DNA from 2 places in the Stappia sp. ABD4_338 genome. Region 1 is predicted to be linked to the other one. Evidence: predicted binding sites of a transcription regulator. Region 1 holds the regulator's gene; the other holds the start of a gene.
What was found. The regulator LexA, encoded in region 1, represses DNA repair genes until DNA is damaged. The targets are predictions, from matches to a motif close to TGTTCNNNNTGTGTTCNG.
Positions count from the first base shown of each region.

Region 2: the regulator LexA is predicted to act here: its motif matches at 7,361-7,378, upstream of ACYX4S_RS13585 (PA0069 family radical SAM protein).

Region 1 covers NZ_CM149982.1:2,038,294-2,050,295, reverse strand. The annotation lists gene ACYX4S_RS09465 (ComEC/Rec2 family competence protein) at 1-2,025, shown strand, start outside; gene lexA (transcriptional repressor LexA) at 2,072-2,791, opposite strand; gene ACYX4S_RS09455 (molybdopterin molybdotransferase MoeA) at 3,138-4,364, opposite strand; gene moaC (cyclic pyranopterin monophosphate synthase MoaC) at 4,361-4,888, opposite strand; gene trpC (indole-3-glycerol phosphate synthase TrpC) at 4,908-5,720, opposite strand; gene trpD (anthranilate phosphoribosyltransferase) at 5,713-6,741, opposite strand; gene ACYX4S_RS09435 (peptidylprolyl isomerase) at 6,762-8,654, opposite strand; gene tpiA (triose-phosphate isomerase) at 8,954-9,706, shown strand; gene secG (preprotein translocase subunit SecG) at 9,807-10,202, shown strand; gene ACYX4S_RS09420 (CTP synthase) at 10,346-11,974, shown strand.
Region 2 covers NZ_CM149982.1:3,012,647-3,024,648, forward strand. The annotation lists gene ACYX4S_RS13545 (NADP-dependent malic enzyme) at 1-747, opposite strand, end outside; gene ACYX4S_RS13550 (ceramidase domain-containing protein) at 820-1,512, opposite strand; gene moaB (molybdenum cofactor biosynthesis protein B) at 1,618-2,175, shown strand; gene ACYX4S_RS13560 (MBL fold metallo-hydrolase) at 2,299-3,267, shown strand; partial or broken gene ACYX4S_RS13565 (flavin-containing monooxygenase) at 3,349-4,860, opposite strand; gene ACYX4S_RS13570 (cupin domain-containing protein) at 4,894-5,394, opposite strand; gene ACYX4S_RS13575 (AraC family transcriptional regulator) at 5,689-6,666, shown strand; gene ACYX4S_RS13580 (hypothetical protein) at 7,027-7,272, shown strand; gene ACYX4S_RS13585 (PA0069 family radical SAM protein) at 7,445-8,575, shown strand; gene ACYX4S_RS13590 (ribonuclease HII) at 8,690-9,355, shown strand; gene ACYX4S_RS13595 (F0F1 ATP synthase subunit B) at 9,476-9,955, opposite strand; gene ACYX4S_RS13600 (F0F1 ATP synthase subunit B) at 9,966-10,535, opposite strand; gene ACYX4S_RS13605 (F0F1 ATP synthase subunit C) at 10,649-10,876, opposite strand; gene ACYX4S_RS13610 (F0F1 ATP synthase subunit A) at 10,955-11,713, opposite strand; gene ACYX4S_RS13615 (AtpZ/AtpI family protein) at 11,767-12,002, opposite strand, start outside.

The sequences.
Region 1 (12,002 bases):
CTTTCCGCCGGGCTTGCGGACCTGCGGGGCGGGATCGCATCGCGCATCGCCGCCGCGCTCGGGCGCGACACGGTGGCCGGCGCGCTTGCCGTGGCGCTGATCGTCGGTGATCGCAGTGCCATTCCACCGGAGGTGACGGAGGTGCTGCGCACGACCGGCCTTGCGCATATCCTCGCGATTTCCGGACTGCACATGGCGCTGTTTTCCGGTGCGGTCTTCTTCGTGGTGCGCGCCGGGCTGGCACTCATGCGCGAGGTTTCCGACACGAAACCGATCGACCTGTGGGCGGCCGGCGCGGCCCTGGCCGCCGCCGCATTCTACCTTGCGATCTCGGGCGCCTCGGTCGCGACACAGCGCGCCTTCGTGATGACGGCTCTCGTGCTTGCCGGCCGCATGGCCGGGCGGCGCGCCCTGACGCTCAGGAACGCGGCCATCGCCGCGCTGCTGATCCTGCTGCCCGCGCCCGAATCCCTGCTCGACCCCGGCTTCCAGATGTCCTTCGCCGCCGTGGTCGCACTGATTGCCGCCTATGAGGGATTGCGCCGCATCCTGCGCGCCCGCGAGCGGAGCGACCGGGCGGCCACCGTGACGGCGGGTGCCCTGTCCGGTGGCGTCGCTCGCTGGTTCGGGGCCCTGCTGCTGACATCGCTTGTCGCGGGTCTAGCGACCGGAGCGATCGGCGCCTTCCACTTCCACCGGGTGGCGCCGCTCGGTCCTCTGGTCAACCTGCTTGCAATGCCGCTGGTGACGCTTGTCGTCATGCCCATGGCGGTCCTGGCGCTGGCACTGCTGCCGTTCGGGCTCGAGGTGCTGCCGCTGACCCTGATGGGCCTGGCGCTCGACCGGGTCGTCGCGGTTGCCACATGGGCGGACCAGTGGACGCCGGCGGAGGGCGTCGTTGGTGCCCCCTCGCTGATCGCGACGCTGCTTTTCGTGCTTGCCGGAGGTGTCCTGTGCCTCGCGCCGGGGGGCGCGCGTCGTCTGGCGCTTGTGCCCTTTCTCGCCGCCATCGGCCTGCAGGCGGTCCATCGCCAGCCGGATCTCCTGATTGCTTCGGATGGTGACGTGATCGCGCTTCGGGATGCGGACGGGCGGCTGCGGGTGAGTGCGCGTCCGGGAAGCTTCCTGTCCGGGATGTGGCTGCGGGCCGAGGGTGTTCCGTCGGCCGATCACGGGTCCCACGCGCTTGCGCGCGGCGGTGCCTATCCCCTTGCACGCGGAGGAGCACCGCCAGGCGACGGGGGCCGTGCGGCCATGTCCTGCGATCCAGGCGGTTGCGTCGCCCTTGCCCACGGTCCGGGGGGAGGGAGTGCCTTCGAGGGGATCGGGCGGCCTGATGGCAGCAGCCACGACCGCAGCAGGCATGAGGAGGGCGATTCAGGCATCAAATCAGGGGAGCGGATGACGAGGGCCGCAAGCCTGCGCCCCACTACAAGCTCGGGCCCCACTACAAGCCCGGGCGCCTCAAGCATGAGCGCTTCCGCGAACCCGGCCAGTTCTGCAGGCAGAAACGACTTCGGCGACCAGAGTCGCTTCGGAGGCCAGAGCCGCTTTGGAGTTCAGGGCGGTTTTGGCGCGCATGACCCGTATGACCCGCATGACGCAGGGCATGTCCCGCGCGCGCTGGTGTTGGCCCTGACACGAAAGCCCGAGGCGCTTGTCGGGGACTGCGCCAGGGCGGACATCCTGGTCACCCCGCTCCAGGCGCCGGCGGATTGCGCCGCGCCGATCGTCTTCGATGGCCCGCGCCTTGCTCGCGACGGCGCGGTCGCGCTGTATCTCGATCCGCGACCACCGGACGCCAAGGAAGTTGGCCTGCGCGAAACCACGACGGGACACCGCACACGCGACGGGCTGCCGTTCAGCGTGCTTGCGCGCGTCACCTATGAAACCACGCGTCCCTGGACGCCGCGTGCCCGCGCCACACCAGTCGTGTCACCGGCCTACGCCCCGGATGAGGACGACTGGCCGGCCTTCATGCGTCGCGATGCTCCGGACCTTGCCGCGTTCGAAACGACGCCATGAGGCTTTCCGTCGACCGCAGATCGCCGACGACCCGCCGGCACCCCGGTCAGTAGCGACGGAAGAGGGAGACGAGCCGCCCCTGCACGCGAACCCGGCCGGGACCGAAGATACGTGTCTCATAGGCCGGGTTGGCGGCTTCCAGCGCGATGGACGCCCCCTTCTTGCGCAGCCGCTTGAGTGTCGCTTCCTCGTCGTCCACCAGCGCGACCACGATGTCGCCGCTGTCGGCACTGTCCGTGCGACGGATCACCACCGTGTCGCCATCGAGAATGCCGGCGTCGATCATGGAATCGCCGCGCACCTCAAGCGCATAGTGCTCGCCGTTGCCGAGCAGGTCGGCGGGGATGGCAATGGAATGGCTGTGGCTCTGGATCGCCTCGATGGGAACTCCCGCAGCGATCCGGCCCATGACCGGGATCGACACGTTTTCGGTCTCCGGCATGTCCTGAGCGGGGGGCGGGGGAGGCGTGTCGGCGGGTTTTCCGAGCGATCCCTCGATGACGGAGGGCGAGAAGCCCCGGCCCCGGTTGGCCGCGAGCCCCGGCGCCACCGATTCCGGCAGCTTGACGATCTCAAGCGCCCGGGCCCGGTTGGGAAGCCGGCGAATGAAGCCACGCTCCTCGAGCGCCGTGATGAGACGGTGAATGCCGGACTTGGAGCGCAGGTCGAGCGCGTCCTTCATCTCGTCGAACGAGGGCGGAACGCCCGTCTCCTTGAGACGCTCATGTATGAAGAGGAGCAACTCGTGCTGCTTGCGCGTCAACATCCTTCGGCAATCCTCTTCCTTGGGCCGGACCGTTACGCGGAGCCCGGCCATTCGCCATACGCCCCTTGTCCGGTCTTGCCAGGCCGTCGTGCCGGCCGTGCATGGCAATCTCGTAGCGTTCGCACCACCGCTTGCGTCCATGTGCCGGCCCGTATTCGAGCCGAATTCACACGCCCGCCACCAACTGCGTGCCGCGGGCCGGATACGCCGGAAAACGTCCGTTTCGCATCGACTCAGGCGATGGACAAATCATGAACGGATCCTACCCGTTCCCGGCTTGTTCCACAACCGGCGATTTGACGGCGGAGGGAAGGTGGCGGGAGACGGGACGACAGGGGGAGGGGGATCAGCCGCGATGCAGGCGCAGCACGGGCACCGGCGCGCCGGGCTCCAGCGCTTCGGCGTGGGGCGGGCGCACCACCAGGGCGTCGGCCCGCGCGAACGTGGCGAGCATGGAGGAATCCTGCCGCTCGAAAGGCTGCACCCGTTCCACGCCGTCGTCGCCGAACACAAGGCTGGCGCGCAGGTAGTCCTCGCGCCGGTCGTTGGCCGGAACCGGACTTGCGAGCGGCAGCATTTCCCGTCGCGGTCGGGCCGCGTCCGGGTGTCCGGAAAGCGCGAGGATCAGCGGTTTCAGGAACAGCAGCGCGCAGACGAGGCTCGAGACCGGATTTCCCGGAAGACCCAGAACCCGCATGTCGTCGATGCGTCCGGCCATCAGCGGCTTTCCCGGACGCATGGCGATGCGCCAGAAGGAGAGGTCCATGCCGGCGTTGCCGAGCGCGTCCTGCACGAGATCATGGTCGCCGACCGAGGCGCCGCCGAGGGTCACGAGAATATCGGCACCAGCCGCCTGCGCCGCACGGATCTTCTCCGCGAGCGCCTCATGTGTGTCGCGCGCGATGCCGAGCATGATCGCCTCGCCGCCGCAATCCTCGACGAAAGCCGCGAGACCCGTGTCGTTCGACGCGATGATCTGGTCGGCGGCGGGATCGCCACCCGGCGCGACGAGTTCGTCGCCGGTCGCGAGAACGGCCACCTTCGGCTTGCGATGGACGCTCACGCTGCCGTGGTTCATGGCGGCGGCGAGCGCCAGTTCGCGAAAGCCGAGCCTGCGACCCTGCGCGAGCAGCACCTCGCCTTGCGCGAAGTCGAGCCCCGCGGCGCGGATGAAGCGGCCCGGGGCGGCGGCCTCGAGAGCGGTGACCCGCTCGCCCTCGCGCGTCGCGTTTTCCTGGATCAGGATCGTGTCGGCGCCCTCGGGCACGGGCGCGCCGGTGAAGATGCGCACGGCTTCGCCCGGTCCGACACGGCCGTTGAACGCGTGGCCCGCCGGGGCCTCGCCGATGACCGTGAGATGCGCGGGCGGCGCGGCGATGTCTTCGGCCCTTACCGCGTAGCCGTCCATGGCGGAGGCGGGGAAGGGGGGCTGGTCGCGATGGGCGGCGAGGTCACGCGCGAGCACCCGGCCGTTGGCCCGCGACAGCGCAATGTCCTCGCTCCCGAGCGGAACGGTGCCCGACAGCAACCGCGTGAGCGCTTCCTCGACGGAGATGAGCCCGTCGCCGCTCACGACCTGTCGTCCTGTCTGACGAGCCCGTCCGCGCCGCGCGACCAGTCGCCGGATTTTCCGCCCGACTTGGCGTTCACGCGAATGCCGCCGATCTCCATTCCCCGGTCCACGGCCTTCGCCATGTCGTAGATCGTGAGGCACGCCGTGCTGACGGCGGTAAGCGCTTCCATCTCGACGCCGGTCCGCCCCGAAACGCGTACCAGCGCGGTGACCTTCAGCCCCGGCAGCGAGTCGTCGGGCTCGATCTCGACCGCGACCTTGGACAGCGCCAGCGGATGGCAGAGCGGAATGAGCTCGTGGGTGCGCTTGGCGGCCATGATGCCGGCAATGCGCGCGATGCCGATGACGTCGCCCTTCTTGGCGTTGCCCTCACGGATCATGGCGAGCGTTTCGGGCAGCATGGTCACATGCCCCTCGGCGACCGCCTCGCGGGAGGTCTCCGCCTTGTCCGCCACATCGACCATGCTCGCCGCGCCGCTGGCGTCGAGATGGGTGAGGCGGGGCTCGCTCTCGCGCTCGCTCATGCTGCTGGTTCCCGGGCTCTCAGCCGGCGAGCGGGGCCGTGTCGCGGGCGAGCAGCGCGCGCGTCGCGCCCGCCACGTCCGCCTGGCGCATCAGGCTCTCGCCGATCAGGAAGGTGGAGATGCCGACCTTGCCCATGCGGGCGAGATCGGCGGGCGTGAAGAGGCCGGATTCCCCGACCACCAGCCGGTCGGCGGGCACCATCGGGGCAAGCTGCTCGCTGGTGGCGAGGTCGGTCTCGAAGGTCCGCAGGTTCCGGTTGTTGATGCCGATGAGCGGGGAGGACAGCTTCAGCGCCCTCTCCATCTCCCGTGCGTCATGAACCTCGAGCAGCACGTCCATGCCGAGATCCAGCGCCGTCGCCTCAAGGCTCGCCGCCGTCTCGTCGTCCAGTGCGGCCAGGATCACGAGGATGCAGTCCGCGCCCCAGGCGCGCGCCTCGTAGACCTGATAGGTCTCGTAGAGAAAATCCTTGCGCAACGCCGGCAGGCCGGTCGCCTCGCGGGCCTGGCCGAGAAACTCCGGCGCGCCCTGGAACGAGGGCCCGTCGGTGAGAACGGACAGACATGCGGCGCCTCCCTCCTCATAGGCACGGGCAAGGGCCGGAGGATCGAAGTCGGCGCGGATCAGGCCCTTGGAAGGGCTGGCCTTCTTGATCTCGGCGATGAGACCGTAGTCTCCCGCAGCCTTGCGCGCGCGAAGGGCAGCCGCGAAGCCGCGCGGGGCGGATGCGGCGGCGGCGCGCGCCTCGATCTCCGCCTGGGAGACGGCGGCCCTGGCGGCGGCGATCTCCTCGCGCTTGTAGGCCTCGATGCGGGTCAGGATGTCAGCCATGTCCGGCCTCGCGGGTCGAGACGGCGACGAGCTTCTCCAGCGTCTTGAGCGCGGCGCCGCTGTCGATCGCCTGTGCGGCAAGCTTCACGCCCTCGGCAAGGTCGCCCGCCTTGCCGGCGACCACGAGGGTCGCGCCCGCGTTCATGAGCACCGTGTCGCGATAGGCGGACGGCTTGCCCTCCAGAACCTGGCGCAGAGCCACGGCATTCTCGGGACCTTCGCCGCCCTTCAGGTCGGCGGGCGTGCACACGGGAAGGCCGACCTGTTCCGGCGTCACGTCGAAGCTGCGGATCTCGCCGTTCTTCAGTTCTGCCACATGGGTGGGACCGGTGCCGGTGATCTCGTCGAGACCGTCCGAACCGTGCACGACCCAGGCGGCCTCGGCGCCGAGCGCCTTGAGCACTTCGGCGATGGGCTCCACCCAGCGGCGGGCGAAGACGCCGACCATCTGGCGTTTCACGCCGGCCGGGTTGGACAGCGGTCCGAGCAGGTTGAAGATGGTGCGCGTGCCCAGCTCCGCGCGGGCCGGGCCCACGTGCTTCATCGCCGAGTGGTGGTTGGGCGCGAACATGAAGCCCAGGCCCGCCTCGCGAATGCAGGTGGAAATGGCCGCCGGCGGAATGTCGATGTCGACACCCAGCGCCATCAGCACGTCCGCCGCGCCGGATTTCGACGACATGGAACGGTTGCCGTGCTTGGCCACGGGAACGCCGCAGCCCGCGACCACGAAGGCCGAGCAGGTGGAGATGTTGTAGCTGCCGGAGGAATCGCCCCCGGTTCCCACCACGTCGACCGCGTCGGCGGGAGCGTCCACTGGCAGCATCTTCGCCCGCATGGTGGCCACCGCGCCGGCGATCTCGTCCACGGTCTCGCCGCGCACCCGCAGCGCCATGAGGAAGCCGCCGATCTGCGAGGGCGTCGCCGCGCCGGACATGATCGTGTCGAACGCCTGCCGGGCTTCCTCGCGCGAGAGCGCGTTTCCGTCCGCCGCCTTCGCGATCAGGGTCTTGAGGTTGCTCATCCGTGTTCCCCTTGCGGCGCTCAGCCGCCCTGGCCGGCGCCGATGACGCGGTTGAGGTTGGCCTGGTTCACGCTGACGCCGAGCGCGGCTTCCCGCTCCTGGACGTACTGGCCGATGATCGAGGCCTGAAGGGCCTCGCCAAGCCGCGTGTCGAGCGTCGCGATCTCGCCCTGTTCGCGGAAGAAGGCCGGCACCTGCACATCGGCGACGCGGTAGACCACTCGCGATCCGTCGGAGGCGGTCGCGCGGCCCACGGTTCCGACCGGGCCGGAGAAGGCGCCGCTCACCGCGTCGGCCGGCAGCGGTCCGCCGCTCGTCGAGCGCTTCACGCCCTCGGCGGTCCGCACCTCGGTGCCCCGCTCCGCCGCAAGGGCCGCAAGCTCGCCGCCGTCGTTCAGGGCGGAGACCATCTCCTCGGCGGCCGCATCGAGGCGCTTGCCGCGCTCGGCCTCGGTCCACGCGGCCACGACCTGGTCGCGCACCTCGTCAAGCGAACGGTCACGGGCCGGAACGACCTCGGAGACCTCGAACCACAGGAAGCCGGTGCGCCCCATCTGCAGCACGTCCGTCTCGATGCCCACGTCGCTGTCGAACACGTCGGAGACCAGCCCGTCCACCTCGGGAAGGGTGGCCTTGCCGCCGTCCATGGTGTTGCCCTGGGCGTCGAAGGCCGGCGGCGTGTCGAGCGTCAGGTTGAACCGTTCCGAGACCTCGGCCAGCGTCGCGCCGCCGGCGCGCGCATCCTCGATCTCGTCGTGCAGGTCGAGAATCTCGCGTGTGGCCTTTTCCACCGCGATCTCCTGGCGCAGCGTGTCCGCGACCTCCGCCAGCGGCGTCTTGTGCGCCGGGCTGACCTCGGTGACCTTGAGCAGGACCGGCGCGAAACGCCCCTCGACGAGACCGGAAGCCTCGCCCTCGCCAAGCGCGAAGGCCGCCTCAGCGATTGCCGGATCCACCAGGTCGCCGCGCGTCATCAGACCCAGGTCGATGTCCTCGGCGTTGATCTGCAGTTCGGCGAGGATGTCGTCGAAGCTCTTGCCGGCCTCGAGGGCGGCGCGCGCGGTGTCCTGCGCCTCTTCGCTCGTCAGGGAAAGCTGCAGGATGCGGCGACGCTCCGGCTCGCCGAAGCGGGAGGTGTCGGCCTCGTAGGCCTGCCGCACCTCGTCCTCGCTCACCTCGTCCGGCTTGGCGATTTTTTCCGGCGTGAGCTCCAGAAGCACGGCCTTGCGGTACTCGGGCGCGCGGAAGCGGGCCTTGTTGTCCTCGAAATAGGCCGACAGGGTCTCCGCGTCGGGGGCGGGGATCTCGCCGGCGGCCGCCGCGTCGAGAACAACGAAGTTCACCGTGCGGGTTTCGTTGGCGTGCTGGTTGAAGGCCTCGAGCATCGGCGCGGGCGTCTTGATGCCGCCGCCGAGGGCCTCGGCGATCTGGCGGCGCTCCTCGAAGCGACGACGCTCGGCGACGAACTCGTCCTCGGTGAAGCCGTTGGCCTGCAGAACGCGGGCGAGCAAGGCGCGGTCGAAACCGCCGCCGGGCGCCTGGAAGGCGGGCGCGGTCTGGATCAGGCGCACCATCTCTTCGTCGGAGACGCCAAGGTTGAGGTCGGTCGCGGTCTGGTTCAGCGCGGCTTCCGCGAGAAGCTGGCCGAGCACCTGGCCCGGCAGGCCGAAGGCCGCGCCCTCGACGGTCGACAGCGGGCGGCCGATCTGGCGGCCGATGCGGTCGAGCTCCTGGCGGTAGGCGCGGTCGAACTCGACGACGGAGATGCCCTCGTCTCCCACCGTGGCGACCTTGTCGCTGCCGATGTTCAGCATGCTGCCCGAGATGCCCCAGACCGCGAAGCTCAGCACGAGAAGAATGAGGAGGAGTTTCGAAATCCAGGACTTTGCGCCTTCGCGCAGAGTATTGAGCATAGGGGGTGTCCGTCGGTTCTCGTGCGTTCTCGGGTGATGTCCGGCGCTGACACGCATCGCCTTGCCGGAGCGCGCGGATCATAGAGATGCCACGCTGTGAGGGCAAGGCGGGGCAGGGGCGGCTTCGCGCCTTGTTCGCGCAGGGGCGGGCGCCCTCCGCCGGGACTAGATCCGGAGGCGTGCGCCGGGCGTCGCGCGCTTGATCGTGCGCGAAATTCTGCTACGCCACGCAAGCATCGAGATACAGGCGCGGTCCGTTTCACCAGGGATACGGCGCGCCGCTTCGGGAGACGAGAGACATGACCGCACCGCTTCGCCCGCTGATCGCCGGAAACTGGAAGATGAACGGGCTGTCGTCGTCGCTCGGCGAGCTCGGTTCGATCGTTGCAGGAATCGGTCCGGCTCCGGCCGCCGACGTCGCCATCTGCCCGCCGGCAACGCTGGTGTCCTCGGCCGTCGCGGCGGCGTCGGGATCGCCGCTCCTGATCGGCGGGCAGGATTGCCACGCCGCCGAGAAGGGTGCCTACACGGGGGATATCTCGGCGGAAATGCTTGCCGATGCGGGCGCTTCCCTCGTCATCGTCGGTCACTCCGAGCGGCGCGCCGACCATGGCGAGAGCGATGCCGAGGTGCGCGCCAAGGCGGAGGCCGGCTGGCGTGCGGGCCTGACGGCCATCGTCTGCGTCGGTGAGAGCGAGGAGGAACGTCGCGGCGGAATCGCGGAAGAGGTGGTCGGACGCCAGCTCGCCGGATCGCTTCCCGAGGGCGCGACGGGGGCCAACCTGGTCGTTGCCTATGAGCCGATCTGGGCCATCGGCACCGGTCTGACGCCGACGGTGGAGGATGTCGCCGTCATGCATGCCTTCATGCGCTCGGAACTCGTGCGCCGCTTCGGCGACGAGGGGCGGGCGATGCGTCTTCTCTATGGCGGTTCGGTGAAGCCGTCGAACGCGGGCGAGCTTCTGGGCGTGCCCGATGTCGATGGCGCGCTCGTCGGCGGTGCCAGCCTGAAGGCTGTCGACTTCCTCGGTATTCTCGCGGCCCTCGACTGATCCCCGCCCGTGGTGGTCGCGCGGCGGAGATCAAGGGTGGAAACACGCGCGGGCTTGGTGTAGAACCCGCGCAAATTCTCACAGTAAAGACTGGTCCTCGATGGAAACCGTTCTCATCGTTATTCACCTGATGGTGGTGCTTGCCCTCGTGCTTGTCGTGCTGCTGCAGCGTTCCGAAGGTGGCGCGCTCGGTATCGGCGGCGGCGGTGGCGGCATGATGACCGCGCGCGGCAGCGCCAACATCCTGACCCGCGCCACGGCGGCGCTTGCGGTCGCCTTCTTCGCGACCTCGATCGCGCTGGCGATTCTGGCCCGCATGGACGAGCGTCCCGCCTCCATCCTCGATGCCGCTCCCGGCACGCCCACCTCGGGCCCGGCGGCGGACGGTACCAGCGGGTCCGGCAACGGCATTCTCGACCAGCTTCGCCCCCAGGGCGGCACGCAACAGGACACGCAGCCCGCGCCGAGCGGACCGCAGGTTCCCGCGGCCGAGTAAGCCGCTTTCGGGCCGGCGATCGCCGGCCCCGGCGCAACGATCTCATCCGATGCCCCGCGACGCGGTTTCGCGGGGCATTTTCTTGTGTGTTAACTCACGACCGGGCGGACGAATCGCCGCCCGAAGACTTATGGTAATTGCCCATGGCGCGATACATCTTCATCACTGGCGGCGTGGTGTCTTCGCTCGGCAAGGGGCTTGCGTCTGCGGCCCTTGGAGCGCTTCTGCAGGGCCGCGGCTACAGGGTCCGGCTGCGCAAGCTCGATCCCTATCTGAACGTCGATCCGGGCACCATGAGCCCGTATCAGCACGGCGAGTGCTTCGTCACCGACGACGGGGCCGAGACGGATCTGGACCTCGGCCACTACGAGCGTTTCACCGGACGTCCCGCCAACAAGCAGGACAACATCACCACCGGGCGGATCTACAAGGAGATCATCGCCAAGGAGCGCCGGGGCGACTACCTCGGCGGCACGGTGCAGGTGATTCCCCACGTCACGGACGCCATCAAGGCCTTCGTGCTCGACGGCAACGAGGATTATGACTTCGTGCTGTGCGAGATCGGCGGAACGGTGGGCGACATCGAGGGACTGCCGTTCTTCGAGGCGATCCGTCAGCTCGGCAACGAGCTGCCGCGCGGCCACGCGGTCTATATCCACCTGACGCTGATGCCCTTCATCGCGACGGCGGGCGAGTTGAAGACCAAGCCGACCCAGCACTCGGTGAAGGAACTGCGCTCCATCGGCATCCAGCCCGACATTCTCATGGTGCGCTGCGATCGCAAGATCCCGGACGGCGAGCGGCGCAAGCTGTCGCTCTTCTGCAATGTCCGCGAGAGCGCCATCGTGCCGGCCTATGACGTCAAGTCGATCTACGACGTGCCGATCGCCTATCACGAGGAAGGGCTCGACGAGGAGGTGCTCTCCGCCTTCGGCATCACCGGCGCGCCGACGCTGGACCTGTCGCGCTGGACGGAGATCTCGGAGAACCTCGCCAATCCCGAGGGCGAGGTCACCATCGCCATCGTCGGCAAGTACACGGTGCTCAAGGATGCCTACAAGTCGCTGATCGAGGCGATCGTGCATGGCGGCATCGCGAACCACGTGCGGGTCAAGACCGAGTGGATCGATTCGGAGATCTTCGAGAAGGAGGATCCCTCGCCCTGGCTCGAGCACGTCAACGGCATTCTCGTGCCCGGCGGCTTCGGCGAGCGCGGCGCGGAAGGCAAGATCGCCGCCGCCCGTTTCGCGCGCACCCACAACGTGCCTTATTTCGGCATCTGCTTCGGAATGCAGATGGCGGTCATCGAGGCCGCGCGCAATCTCGCCGGCATCACGGCCGCCAATTCGACCGAGTTCGGCGAGACGAGCGAGCCGGTCGTCGGCCTTATGACCGAATGGGCGCGCGGCAACACGCTGGAGCAGCGTGCGGCCGACGGCGAACTCGGCGGCACCATGCGGCTCGGCGCCTATCCGGCGAAGCTGGAGGAGGGGTCGCGCATCGCCGCGATCTACGGCAGCGAGGAAATTTCCGAGCGTCACCGTCATCGCTATGAAGTGAACATCGGCTATCGCGAGCGCCTGGAGCAGGCGGGGCTGCGCTTCGCCGGCACGTCGCCGGACGGGGCGCTGCCGGAGACCGTGGAGATCGACGATCATCCGTGGTTCATCGGCGTGCAGTATCACCCGGAGCTGAAGTCGCGGCCCTTCGAGCCGCATCCGCTCTTTGCCTCCTTCGTCGCCGCGGCGGTGGAGCAGAGCCGGCTGGTGTGAATGTTACGAGCCTTCCGCCGCGCAACCC
Region 2 (12,002 bases), 970 kb from region 1:
TTCGCGGCCCTTGTAGACGACGCCCTCGATGTCGGTGACGTAGATGTTCTCGCGCTTCGCGCCAAGCGAGACCAGAAGGTTGAGACAGGCAAGGGCCGCCGCGCCGGCGCCCGAGGCGACGATCTTCACCTTCGAGATGTCCTTGCCGGACAGTTCCAGCGCGTTCTTGACCGCGGCGCCGACGATGATCGCCGTGCCGTGCTGGTCGTCATGAAAGACGGGAATGTTCATCCGCTCGCGCAGAGCGCGCTCGATCATGAAGCATTCCGGCGCCTTGATGTCTTCCAGGTTGATGCCGCCGAAGGTGGGCTCCAGCACCGCCACCGCGTCAACAAAACGGTTCACGTCGAGTTCGTCCACCTCGATGTCGAACACGTCGATGCCGGCGAACTTCTTGAAGAGCACCGCCTTGCCCTCCATCACCGGCTTGGAGGCGAGCGGGCCGATGGCGCCCAGGCCGAGCACCGCCGTACCGTTGGAGATCACCGCGACCAGATTTGCGCGCGCGGTGTAGTCGGCCGCCGTGGAGGGATCGCGGGCGATCTCCAGACAGGGCGCCGCGACGCCCGGCGAATAGGCAAGGGCAAGATCGCGCTGGTTGCCCAGCGGCTTGGTCGCCTGGATGCCCAGTTTTCCCGGGTGCGGATGCTGGTGGTAGAACAGCGCCGCCTCGTCGAGGTCATGTGCGGGGTTCGCCTGCGCGGAGCTGGCGGAAGCGGGTGTCTGGTTTTTCGGCGCGTCGGTCATGGCGGTCACTCGGGCCTGGAAGTTCGGTCGGTGAAGCCTCCGGCCTGAAGGCCGGCGGCGGTGGCAAGGGGATCAGGGCATGTCTCGCGCATTCCCCACCGGTGCGGCGGCAGGGGCTCCCTCATGAGACTTTGCCCGGATCAGCAAGCGAATCAACAAGAAGAGCACAAGCGCGTTCAGGCAATGCCATACGAAATGCGTGCCTGGCGGGAAAGCCTCGCAGGCAGGCATGTCTGCCGTGCGGAAAACGAGGGACAGCAGAAACACCGTTCCGGTCACCGCCAGCATCCCCGCCCCGGGACGGCGCATGAGCCATAGCGTGGCCGCGACGCCGAAGATCGCGCCGAGGGCGGGCACGTAGCCCCCGCTCGACCCGGCAAGCCGTCCGAACAGCGGGCCGAGCGCATAGCTCGCCCCAAGGAAGAGCAGGGTTCCGAAGACGGCGAGCGGCCAGGACAGGCCGACCAGCCGGCGCAGCGCAAGGCAGAAGTAGATATTGATGAACAATGCGATCGGCAGCACGTCGGCCAGCGCGGCCCAGCGGGTCGCGAAGGTATGGAACAGGAAGGACCCGACGCCCACCACCGCCACGATGACCGCAAGCAGGAACGTTGCGGGATCGCCCTGCCCGCGCTCGCGCCAGTCGCGAAAGGCGAAAAGGGCGGCGATCAGGAAGGCCGCGTTGGTCACGGCGTTGACCGGCTCGGCCCAGAACCCCGCATCGAGGCGCTCGCAATAGGCATCGATCGGCGCCGTCCAGTCCATCTCGCACCTCCTCCCGCAGTCGTCGTTCCGCGCGCTCTGGCGTCCCGTTGCGGCCAAGCCTATTCTGCCGGCCAGTCCCATGCCAGCGGAGTGACAAGCACAGCCATGCATCGCATCGATGACAGCCGCCCCTTCATCCCCCTCGACATCGCCGTGCTGACGGTGTCGGACACACGCTCGCTGGAGGAGGACCGCTCCGGCTCGACCCTTGCCGCGCGCATCGGTGACGCCGGTCACCGTCTCGCCGGGCGCGAGATCGTTACCGATGACGTGGACCGGATCCGCACCGTGGTGAACCGCTGGATCGCCGATCCTCAGGTCGACGTGATCATCACGACAGGAGGCACCGGCTTCACGGGCCGGGACGTCACGCCCGAGGCGGTGGAACCCCTGTTCGAGAAACGCATGGACGGCTTCTCAGAGGTCTTTCACCGCATCTCCTATGACAAGATCGGCACCTCCACGATCCAGTCGAGGGCGACCGGCGGCGTCGCAGGGGCGACCTACATCTTCGTTCTGCCGGGTTCTCCGGGCGCCTGCAAGGACGCCTGGGACGGCATCCTGAAGTGGCAGCTCGACTACCGACACATGCCCTGCAATTTCGTGGAGATCATGCCGCGCCTGGACGAGCATCTGAAGCGGGGCAAGCTGCGCGAGGCATGAAGCCGGGCTCCCCGTTCGGGCCACGCCACTTCACGGATCCGTTATCGCCTCTTTTTTCCCGCATCCCGCGGCCTAACTGGCTTTGCGGAACGCTTTCGTTCGCAAACGGGAGGCTTTGAGGATATGACGGATACGACAGTGAACCGCCGCACCCTGCTCGCCGGTGCGGCCACGGCAACGCTTGCCGCGCCTGCTCTTCTTTCCACGCTCGGTCCTGTGCGCGCCGCCGCGCCGATGATGGGGGCTTCCGCGCCCGCGTTCCATCGCATCAAGCTCGGCAGCTTCGAAGTCACGACCCTGCGCGACGCCGCACGCGCGATGGACGGCCCGCACCCCATCTTCGGAGAGGACCAGGAAGCCGATGCCGTCGCCGAACTGATGCGGGAAAACAACCTGCCGACGGACAGGATGGTCAACGGTTTCACGCCGGTGCTCGTCAACACCGGGTCCGAACTGGTTCTTTTCGACACCGGCCTTGGCGGGGAGACCGGCAAGCTCGCGGCCCAGCTCGAGGCGGCCGGCTATTCCACCGACCAGATCGACACGGTGGTCATCACCCACATGCACGGCGACCACATCGGCGGACTGATGAAGGATGGCGCTCCTGTCTTCGCCAACGCCCGCTACGTGACCGGCCAGACGGAGTACGACTTCTGGTCCTCCGACGACCGCATGGGCACGGCGGCCGAACGCGGTGCCAACCTGGTGCGCTCCAACGTTGTGCCGCTCGCCGAGAAGATGACCTTCATCGGTGACGGGGACGCGGTCGTTTCCGGCATCACCGGTCTCGACACCTCCGGCCACACGCCGGGCCACATGTCCTTCCATCTGGAAAGCGACGGCCAGGAGCTGATGATCTGGGGCGATGTGGCCAACCACTTCGCCGCCTCCGTCCAGCGTCCCGAGTGGCACGTGCGCTACGACATGGACAAGGAGAAGGCCGTCGCGACCCGCAAGCGCATCTTCGACATGGCGGCGACCGACGGGCTGGCCATCTCCGGCTACCACATGCCCTTTCCCGCCATCGGCTACGTGGAAAAGGTCGGCGAGGGATATCGCTGGACCCCGGCGACCTATCAGTTCGAGCTTTAGGGTGTGGCCCGGGCCGCTCAGGCACGACGATGCATTGTTCAAGGGGCCGGCCAACGCCGGCCCCTTTCTCATGTGACGTGTTCACTCCGCACTGTAGGCGGGCGCGCTGTCCAGAAAGCGGGCGTAGGCATTCGCATCCGGCGGCAGGAACGTTTCCGCCAGGGGATTGCGGCGGCGCTTGCGCGCGCCAATGTCGGCGAGCAGTTCGTCCATATGGCGAAAATGATAGGGCGCTGAACACAGACCGCCATAAACGCGTGCGGCGGGACGAACGGTTCTGCGCCATTTCAGGTGCTCGTCGATCCAGCGCCGCATGTCATCCGGGCCAGGCTGCTTCGCGAGCATCCCGTCCGCGTAGCGCACGAGCCACTGGGCCGCGATATCGCTGGTCAGGACGGTGGCGAAGCTCGAGTTGAACCCCACGCATCCGAGGTCCGGCACGTCTGGATTGGCAACCAGGCGATAGAGCCGGTACTGACCGTCATCGTCGATCAGCGCATCCTTCGTGGCCTCGTCGAGGAAGGGCACCCCAAGTTTCCAGCCGACCGCCTGGATCGCGACATCGACCGGCAGGCGCTCACCGCCCGACAGGATCACCTCGCCGTCCTCATACCTCTCGAAAGTACCTTTCACGGTCCTGATCCTGCCCTTCGAGACGAGGTCGAAGAACCCTTCGGTCGCGATGGACAGGCCACAGGCAATGGTATCGTCCACCGGCGCCTTCGGGCGCAGACCGTTTTTCTTCAATCCGAACTGGAGCGTCAGCAGGGCCTCGAGCCCTCTCCAGTTCGCCCAGACCAGGGGTTTCGTCAGCGCACGGACCACCTTGGCGACCCGCCCCTCGCTCCAGGGCGGGAACATGATCTCCGACGCACGGCAGTAAAGGATGTGCTTGAAGTTCACGAGCCCGGCGAAACGGTAGGGAACACGCCACACCGGCTCCAGATAGACGACCGTCACCTCCTCCGCGCCCTCCTTCACCGCGTTGACGGCAACGTCGGTCGCCGACTTGGAGAAGCCGAGCACCACCACCTTGCGTCCACGCACGATTGCCGGATCGGTGTATTCGCTGGAATGCAGGATGCTGCCACCCCGGGCGACAAATTCGTCGTCGCCCCTGTGCCGCAATCGGTTGGGGTCCGTGAACGTACCGCTGGCGACCACGACGAAGTCGTAGTGCTGGACGCTGCTTTCACCCTCACCGTCCTCGACCGAAAGGTTCCAGCCCCCACTCGCGGCGCGCTCCATGGCGGTCACCGTATGGCGGAAACGGATGAGAGGAAGCAGGCCGAACGTGCCGGCGAAGTCCGTCAGATAGGCATGGACCTGTGCCCCGCTTGGCCACTCCGGATAATCCTCCGGCATGGACAAGCCGGTGTAGCGGTAGAGATCCTTGGGGCTTTGGGTGCGAATGCCCGGATAGGAGCGCGCAGGCCCCCAGACCCCGCCAAGCTCGTGGCTCCGTTCGAGAACGGTGACCTCATGCCCCTTGTCCCGAAAGGCGCGCGCGGACGCAAGTCCGCTCACGCCGGCGCCGATGACGCAGACGCGCTTGCGTTTGACCATGTGAAATGTCCCGGTGTCCGAGGCGTTGCCCCCGTCCGGCGGAGGGCACGCCCTTGCTGTTCAGACGCTCAGCTTGAGCGGATCGAAGGCCATGTCCTCGGGCTTGAGGAAATGCACCTCGCGCAGCGCGGACTGGCGCACGACTTCCGCCGGGTCCCCGAGATTGTGCAGATTGTCGAAGAGCTCGCGCAGGCGCCGTGCCGGACTGACCCAGAAGATCGCGCGCGCGGCGGTGTCGGTCAGATTGTAGTAGCCATGGGGAATGCCCATGGGCATTCGCACCACGTCGCCGGGATGGGCCTGATGGTGCTCGCCATCCAGGTAGAGGTCGAAACGTCCCTCCAGCACGTAGATGAACTCGTCCTGGGTGGGATGGATGTGCGGCGGCACGAAGGTTCCCGGCGGGTCGAGCGTCTCGAAGGAGAAGCATGCCTCGCCTTCGGTCTTCATCCAGTAGGTGTGGCCGAGAATGTTCCACTCCACCCCGTCATGGCCGGTCCCCGCCGGGGTGATGCCCGGATCGGTGTTGACCTTCACCATGTTGGCGATCGCCTTGTTCATAGCAATTCTCCCCTGAAACGCGCCGCAACGCGCGCGGCTTTGATCCGTCCTCTGGTGCGGTGCGTGCTGCCGGTTCGCCGGCGCGCGCGTGTTCTCGCCTCATCATGAAAGCCCGGGTTCGGCGCGGCCGTCTATCCGCTGAACGCAACATCTGTCCGCATGACGACGCGGCGCCCCTTTTGCCGGCTCGCCGTCCCGGATGACGCACCGCCGGGGGCGTGCTAGGCTTTTTTCTCAACAAGGGCCGCGAACGGTCCGGTTTCCAGAGGACGGAACAGTCATGACAGGTGCGCCATGAGGGGGGCGCGCGTGCCGCTTGCCGACCATGCGAAAGTGGCGACGCGAGACGTCCACCAGGCGGCCGAGCAGGTCGGGCGAATTTTCTGCGCGCACCGGCTCAGCCCCCTCGACAGGGCTAAGGACTTCAACGCCCTGCACAACCACCGCCGTTTTCCAGGCGGCTCGATCAACTACGTTTCCTACGGCGGCGACGTGGAGATCGACCCCGGTTGCCTGGAACGCTTCTTCCTGCTCCAGATTCCCTTGCGCGGGTCCGCCGAGATCCGCCTTTCCGGCGGAAGCTGCGAAACCGGCCCCGGCCGCACCGCCTCGCTGCTTTCGCCAACGCGCCCCGCCGTCATGCGCTGGCGCGCATCCTGCGGCCAGCTCATCCTCATGCTCGATCGCGCACCGGTCGAAGCCGCCCTGGCAGACTTGCTCCAGGACGATGTCGGAGATCTGGTGTTCGAGGCGGGAGTGCGCCTCGATGACGGGTTCGGGCAAACGCTCCGCGCGCAGGTTGCCCATCTCGCGGCACTTGCGGACACCGCCGGCGGCGCGTCCGAGCCGGCGCTCGCGCGCCTTGGAGAGACGATCGTCCAGACACTTGTGTGGGGACAAGACAGCACCCACCGGACGCGGCTGCTGGGAACCGCCCCCGAAACCTTCACGCCGCCCGCCCGGATCACCCGGGCACTCGACTATCTGGACGCAAGGCTTGAGGAACCGCTTGACATGGCCGCGCTCGCGCACCACTGCGGCTGCTCCGTCCGGGCCCTGCAGGCGGGCTTCCGGCGGCACCGGGGCGAGACGGTCACGGCCGCGCTCGAACGTCGCCGCCTCGCCCTTCTTCATGAGCGCCTGCTGTCGGGTGATGGCGATGCCAGTGTGACCGAGATGATCCACGCCTGCGGTTTCACGCACCTGGGGCGCGCGGCGCTTGCCTATCGGCGGACCTACGGGGAGCGGCCGAGCGACACATTGAGGCGCTGAAGGGGCACCTGGCGCTTCACCGGCTCGCCTTTCACGATCAGGACGCGACGATCCTGCCTTGTTTTGGCGGGCCTGGCGGCACGATGACGAAACACCCCTGCAATTTACGACGAGGCCGGAGCGGCTTTCCGTCCAAATGGCACTTCCATGTGGTCCGTTTTTCTTTCTAATCGCAGGGAACCCTGACGTTTTTCGGCCTCATCTTTGGCCTGCCATCTTCTTATCCCTCAATGACCTTCTCCCTGACGTCTTCACGTCCGACAGCGCCACCACCTTTCCTTCCGTGGACGACACGGGATCGACCACCGGCTGACAGGCCAGAGGCCGCCGCCGAACCGGAACATGGAAAGGAAACCGACCATGAAGAAGACGATCATCGCGCTTGCCACCCTGAGCCCCCTCGCCTGGGCCGGCGCCGCCGCTGCACAGGGCGTCACCTTCGACGACATCGACGCGGACGGCAGCGGCGAGCTGTCCTATTCGGAGGTGACCGCCGTCATTCCGAACATGACCATGGAGGAGTTCACCGCGGCCGATACGGACGGCAACGGCTCCCTGTCCGAGGCCGAGCTTCAGGCCGTCGCGCAGAAGAACAGCGGCGGCTGATCAAGGACCCTGGACCGGACCGCCCCGCCACCCCGCCGGGGCGGTCCGTTCTTCAGTCGTGCCACGCATCCCTCTTTCAAGCGCAAAATGTTCCTGTTATGTTCACTCTCGGGCTGGCGCTAAGCCCGTCGGCCGAACGGTTCCCAACAGGTGACGTGCAGGGCTTGAAACAATGGGATTTTCACTCCCCCCAGCACCCGATCAGGTGCAAGTGCCCGAGCCGGGTTCGCGGCCCGAAGGCGATATTGCCGGCGCGCGCGGACGCGGTGCAGGCCTCAACATGGCGGGCCGGTTCGAGAAGGAGGCTCTCGAAGCCTTCGATGACGGCTGGGGAACGCTTGACGAAATCCAGGCCCTTCGCACGCAGGTCAACGAGGAACGCGCGCGCACGATCATCACGCGCAATGAGTCGCCCGACATCTCCTTCGATCGCTCGATCAATCCCTACCGGGGGTGCGAGCACGGTTGCATCTATTGTTTCGCCCGGCCGAGCCACGCCTATGTGGGACTTTCGCCGGGGCTCGACTTCGAAAGCCGCCTGACCGTGAAGCCCAATGCGGCCGAGCTTCTCGAGCGCGAGCTTTCCCGGCCGGGCTACACGCCCCGCACCATTGCCATCGGCACGAACACCGACCCCTATCAGCCCATCGAGCGCGACTGGAAGGTGATGCGCGACATCCTTCAGGTGCTCGACCGCTGCAATCACCCGGTGGGCATCGTAACCAAATCGGCGCTGGTTCTGCGCGATCTCGACATTCTGGCGCCAATGGCAGAACGGGGTCTGGTGAAAGTCGCCCTGTCCGTCACCACGCTCGACCGCAAGCTCGCACGCTCCATGGAGCCGCGCGCCGCAACTCCCGAGAAGCGCCTTGCCGCGATCCGGGGACTCAACGAGGCGGGCGTGCCGGCGAGCGTCATGGTCGCCCCCGTCATTCCCGCCCTCACGGATTCCGAGATGGAGAAGATCCTGGAAGCCGCTTATGAAGCAGGGGCGCGAGAGGCCGGATACATCCTTCTCCGGCTGCCCATCGAGGTCAGCCCGCTGTTTCGCGACTGGTTGTTGCGGCACCGGCCGGACAGTTTCCGCCATGTGATGAACCTCATCCGCTCCATGCGCGGCGGAAAGGACTATGATGCCCAGTGGCAGAAGCGGATGAAGGGCGAAGGTCCCTATGCAGACCAGCTCGCCAGGCGGTTCCAGATTGCCGCGAAACGCATCGGCTTCAACCAGCGCCGCAGAAGCCTTTCCGCGGAGAACTTCCTTGCCCCCCAGGCCGGCGGGGTACAGCTCAGGCTTTTCTAGGGGGCCCCATAAACGAGGCATGTCCGGGGCCGAGGCTTGTCAGGCGGGACCGGATTGGGCAGGACTGTCCGCAACACGCCGCCCTTCGCCTGCTCACACCTCCAAGGATTGCCCATGTCCCAGAAAGGCGCGATGCCGCTCTTCGACAGGATCGACGTTCCGGAAACGATGGATCCGGAAGCGGAAGCCCGGATCGCGGCGACTTTCGACAACCGGCTCGCGGGCATCGATGAAGCGGGGCGCGGCCCCTGGGCCGGGCCGGTCGCCGTGGCGGCCGTGATTCTGGCACCAGGCGACATTCCGCAAGGACTTGCCGATTCCAAGGCGTTGAGCGAAGCCACCCGTGAAGGTCTTTACGAGGAGATCCTCGCCAAGGCCCACGTGGGACTGGCCTTCGCGTCGCCGGCTACAATCGACTCGCTCAACATTCGTGCCGCCACGCTCGGCGCAATGGCACAGGCGGTCTGCGCACTCGAGATGGCACCCTCCTTCTGCCTTGTCGACGGCCGCGATGTGCCCCCGGGCCTTCCTGCTCCGGGGATCGCGGTCGTGAAGGGCGATGCCCGACTGCAGTGCATCGCCGCCGCGTCCATCGTCGCCAAGGTCGCGCGGGACCGGCTCATGAAGCGCATGGATCCGGTCTGGCCGGACCACGGCCTTGCCCGTCACAAGGGCTATGGCACGGCAGCCCATGCGGCAGCACTTGCCACCGCTGGCGTGACGCCGCTTCACCGCAAGAGCTTTCGTCCGATCGCGACGCTGCTGGATGCCGCCGGCTGATCCCGCCCAAGGCACTGTCGGGCAGCCACCACACAAACGAAAATGGCCCCGGACCGTACGATCCGGGGCCATTTCACTTGTCTCTGGTGATCTCCGGAAGAGCCCGGACGATCCGCCTGATCAGTTGAGGCGGGTCTTGACCTCGGTGATGCTCTTGGAGAGCAGGTCGTCGCCGACCTTGCCCGGCACCGTCTTTTCAAGGATCTCGCGAGCCGCCATGACGGCCAGATCGGTTGCCCTGGCGCGGACCTCGGCAATCGCCTGCCCCTCGGCCTGGGAGATCTTGGCCTCTGCGGCGGCGGTGCGGCGCGCGATGAGATCGTCAAGCGCCTCGTTGGCCTCGACGGTCATGCGCTCTGCCTCGCGCTTTGCCTCAGCAACGATGCCCTCGGCCTCGGCTTCCGCCTCGTTGCGGCGGCGCTGGTAGTCGGCGAGAAGGGCCTGGGCCTCCTCGCGCAGACGGCGGGCGTCATCGAGTTCCTTGCGGATGGTGTCCGCGCGCTTGTCCAGCGCGCCGGAAATCATGCCCGGAACCTTGTAATAGGCAATGATGCCCAGGAAGAGAATGAGGCCGACCAGGGCCCATGCTGTGGCGTCCATCAGAGCGTCCTCACTTCATCGCCGCGTCGACGGCCTTTTTCAGGTCCGCCTTCGTCGGCGCCTTGCCGACAAGGCTCTCGACGAGAGCGGCAGTGGTCTCTGAAGCAATCTCGCCAACGCTGGCGAGAGCCTCGCCCTTGATCTCGGAGATGCGCTTCTCGGCGGCCGAAAGCTTCTCGGAGAGCTGGCCCTCGGTCTCCTCGCGGCGGCGATCGATATCGGCCTTCAGCTTGTCGCGCGTCTCCTGCGCGATGCCGTGAGCCTTGTCGCGCGCCTCCGCAAGCGCCTGCTCGTAAGCGGCGATGGCGGCGTTGCTTTCCTCGTTCAGGCGGTTCGCCTCGGCGAGGTCGCCGGCAATTCGGTCGCGGCGATCCTCGAGGATGCCGCTGATGCGCGGAAGCGCAACCTTGCTCATGATCCAGTAGAGCAGGCCGAAGGTGATGGCCAGCCACAGGATCTGCGAGGCATAGGTCGAGCCGTCAAACGGCGGGAACGTGCCGACCGAATGCTCGTCGGCGGGAATCTCGATAACGCCGTGGGCGTTGCTATCGCTCTGGGACTCGGCGCCGGTCGTGGCCATTTTCGTCTCCAATGCCGCAGACAGTCACGCATCCGGGATGCCGGATGCGCAGCCGGGCGCAAGACCTGCGCCCGGCCGAACTTTTGCGTCGCTGACGCTGATCTAACGCGGTCTTAGACGGCGAAGAGCAGGAGAAGAGCGACGAGAAGCGAGAAGATGCCGAGCGCCTCGGTCACGGCAAAGCCGAAGATGAGGCGGCCGAACTGGCCGTCGGCGGCAGACGGGTTGCGCAGCGCGCCCGAGAGGTAGCTGCCGAAAATGTTGCCGAGGCCGAGAGCGGTACCGGCCATGCCGAGGCAGGCGAGACCCGCACCGATGTACTTTGCTGCTTCAGCTTCCATGACACTTGCTCCTTGAGATGAGATTGCAGCGACGTAACGACGGCTCCGCCTTATTGCGGAGCCGAACCAAACTGACTTCTAGTGGCTCGGATGCAGGGCATCGTTGAGGTACATGCAAGTCAGAACCGTGAACACGTAGGCCTGAAGGAAGGCCACGAGGAACTCGAGACCGGTCAGGGCCACCGTCATGCCGAGCGGCAGGATGGAGAAGACCGGGCCGAACACGCCAAGCCCTTCCGCCGCGAGGAGCGACGTGACGAAGCCGGCGAAGACCTTGAGCGTGATGTGACCCGCAAGCATGTTCGCGAAAAGACGAACCGACAGGCTGACCGGACGCGACAGGAACGAGATGATCTCGATCGGCGTCACGAGAATGAACAGCGCGGGCGGCACGCCATCCGGCGTGAACAGCTTGAGGAACTTCAGCCCGTGGCGGGCGAAGCCGTAGACCAGCACGGTCCCGATCACCAGGATCGACAGAGCGAAGGTGACGATGATGTGGCTGGTGACGGTGAAGAAGTAGGGGAACATGCCGAGCAGGTTCGCCATCAGGACGAACATGAACAGCGAAAACACGAGCGGGAAGAAGCGCATCCCCTCGTTGCCGGCTGAACTTCGCAAGGTTCCGGCAACGAACTCGTAGCTCATTTCCGCGATCGACTGCCAGCGGCCGGGAACGAGGCCGCGCCCGCTCGTCGACAGGATCAGGAACATGGCCACGGTCGCGGTCGTCACGACCATGAAAAGAGCCGAATTGGTGAAGGACAGATCAAGCCCGCCGACCTCGATCGGAACAAGCTTGGTAATCTGGAACTGATGGATCGGGTCGTTCGCCACCGGGTCAGCCCCTCTTTAGCGGTCGCATGGAACGCTTTCGCGCCGTATCTGGTTCAGGTCCGTCCGTCACGGTCGCCTCGACGCTCCTGCGCTGGGTCCGCCACAACTCCGGCGGATCGCAACACATTGAGCACCCCGGCAACGAAGCCCAGCAGCAAGAACACGATCAGCCCCCAGGGAGACGTGCCTGCACTGCGGTCAATCAACCAGCCGATCCCCGCTCCAACCAGAACGCCGGCGACGAACTCCGTCGATAGCTTCATGGCCTGAGCGGCTCCCTGACCCGTGG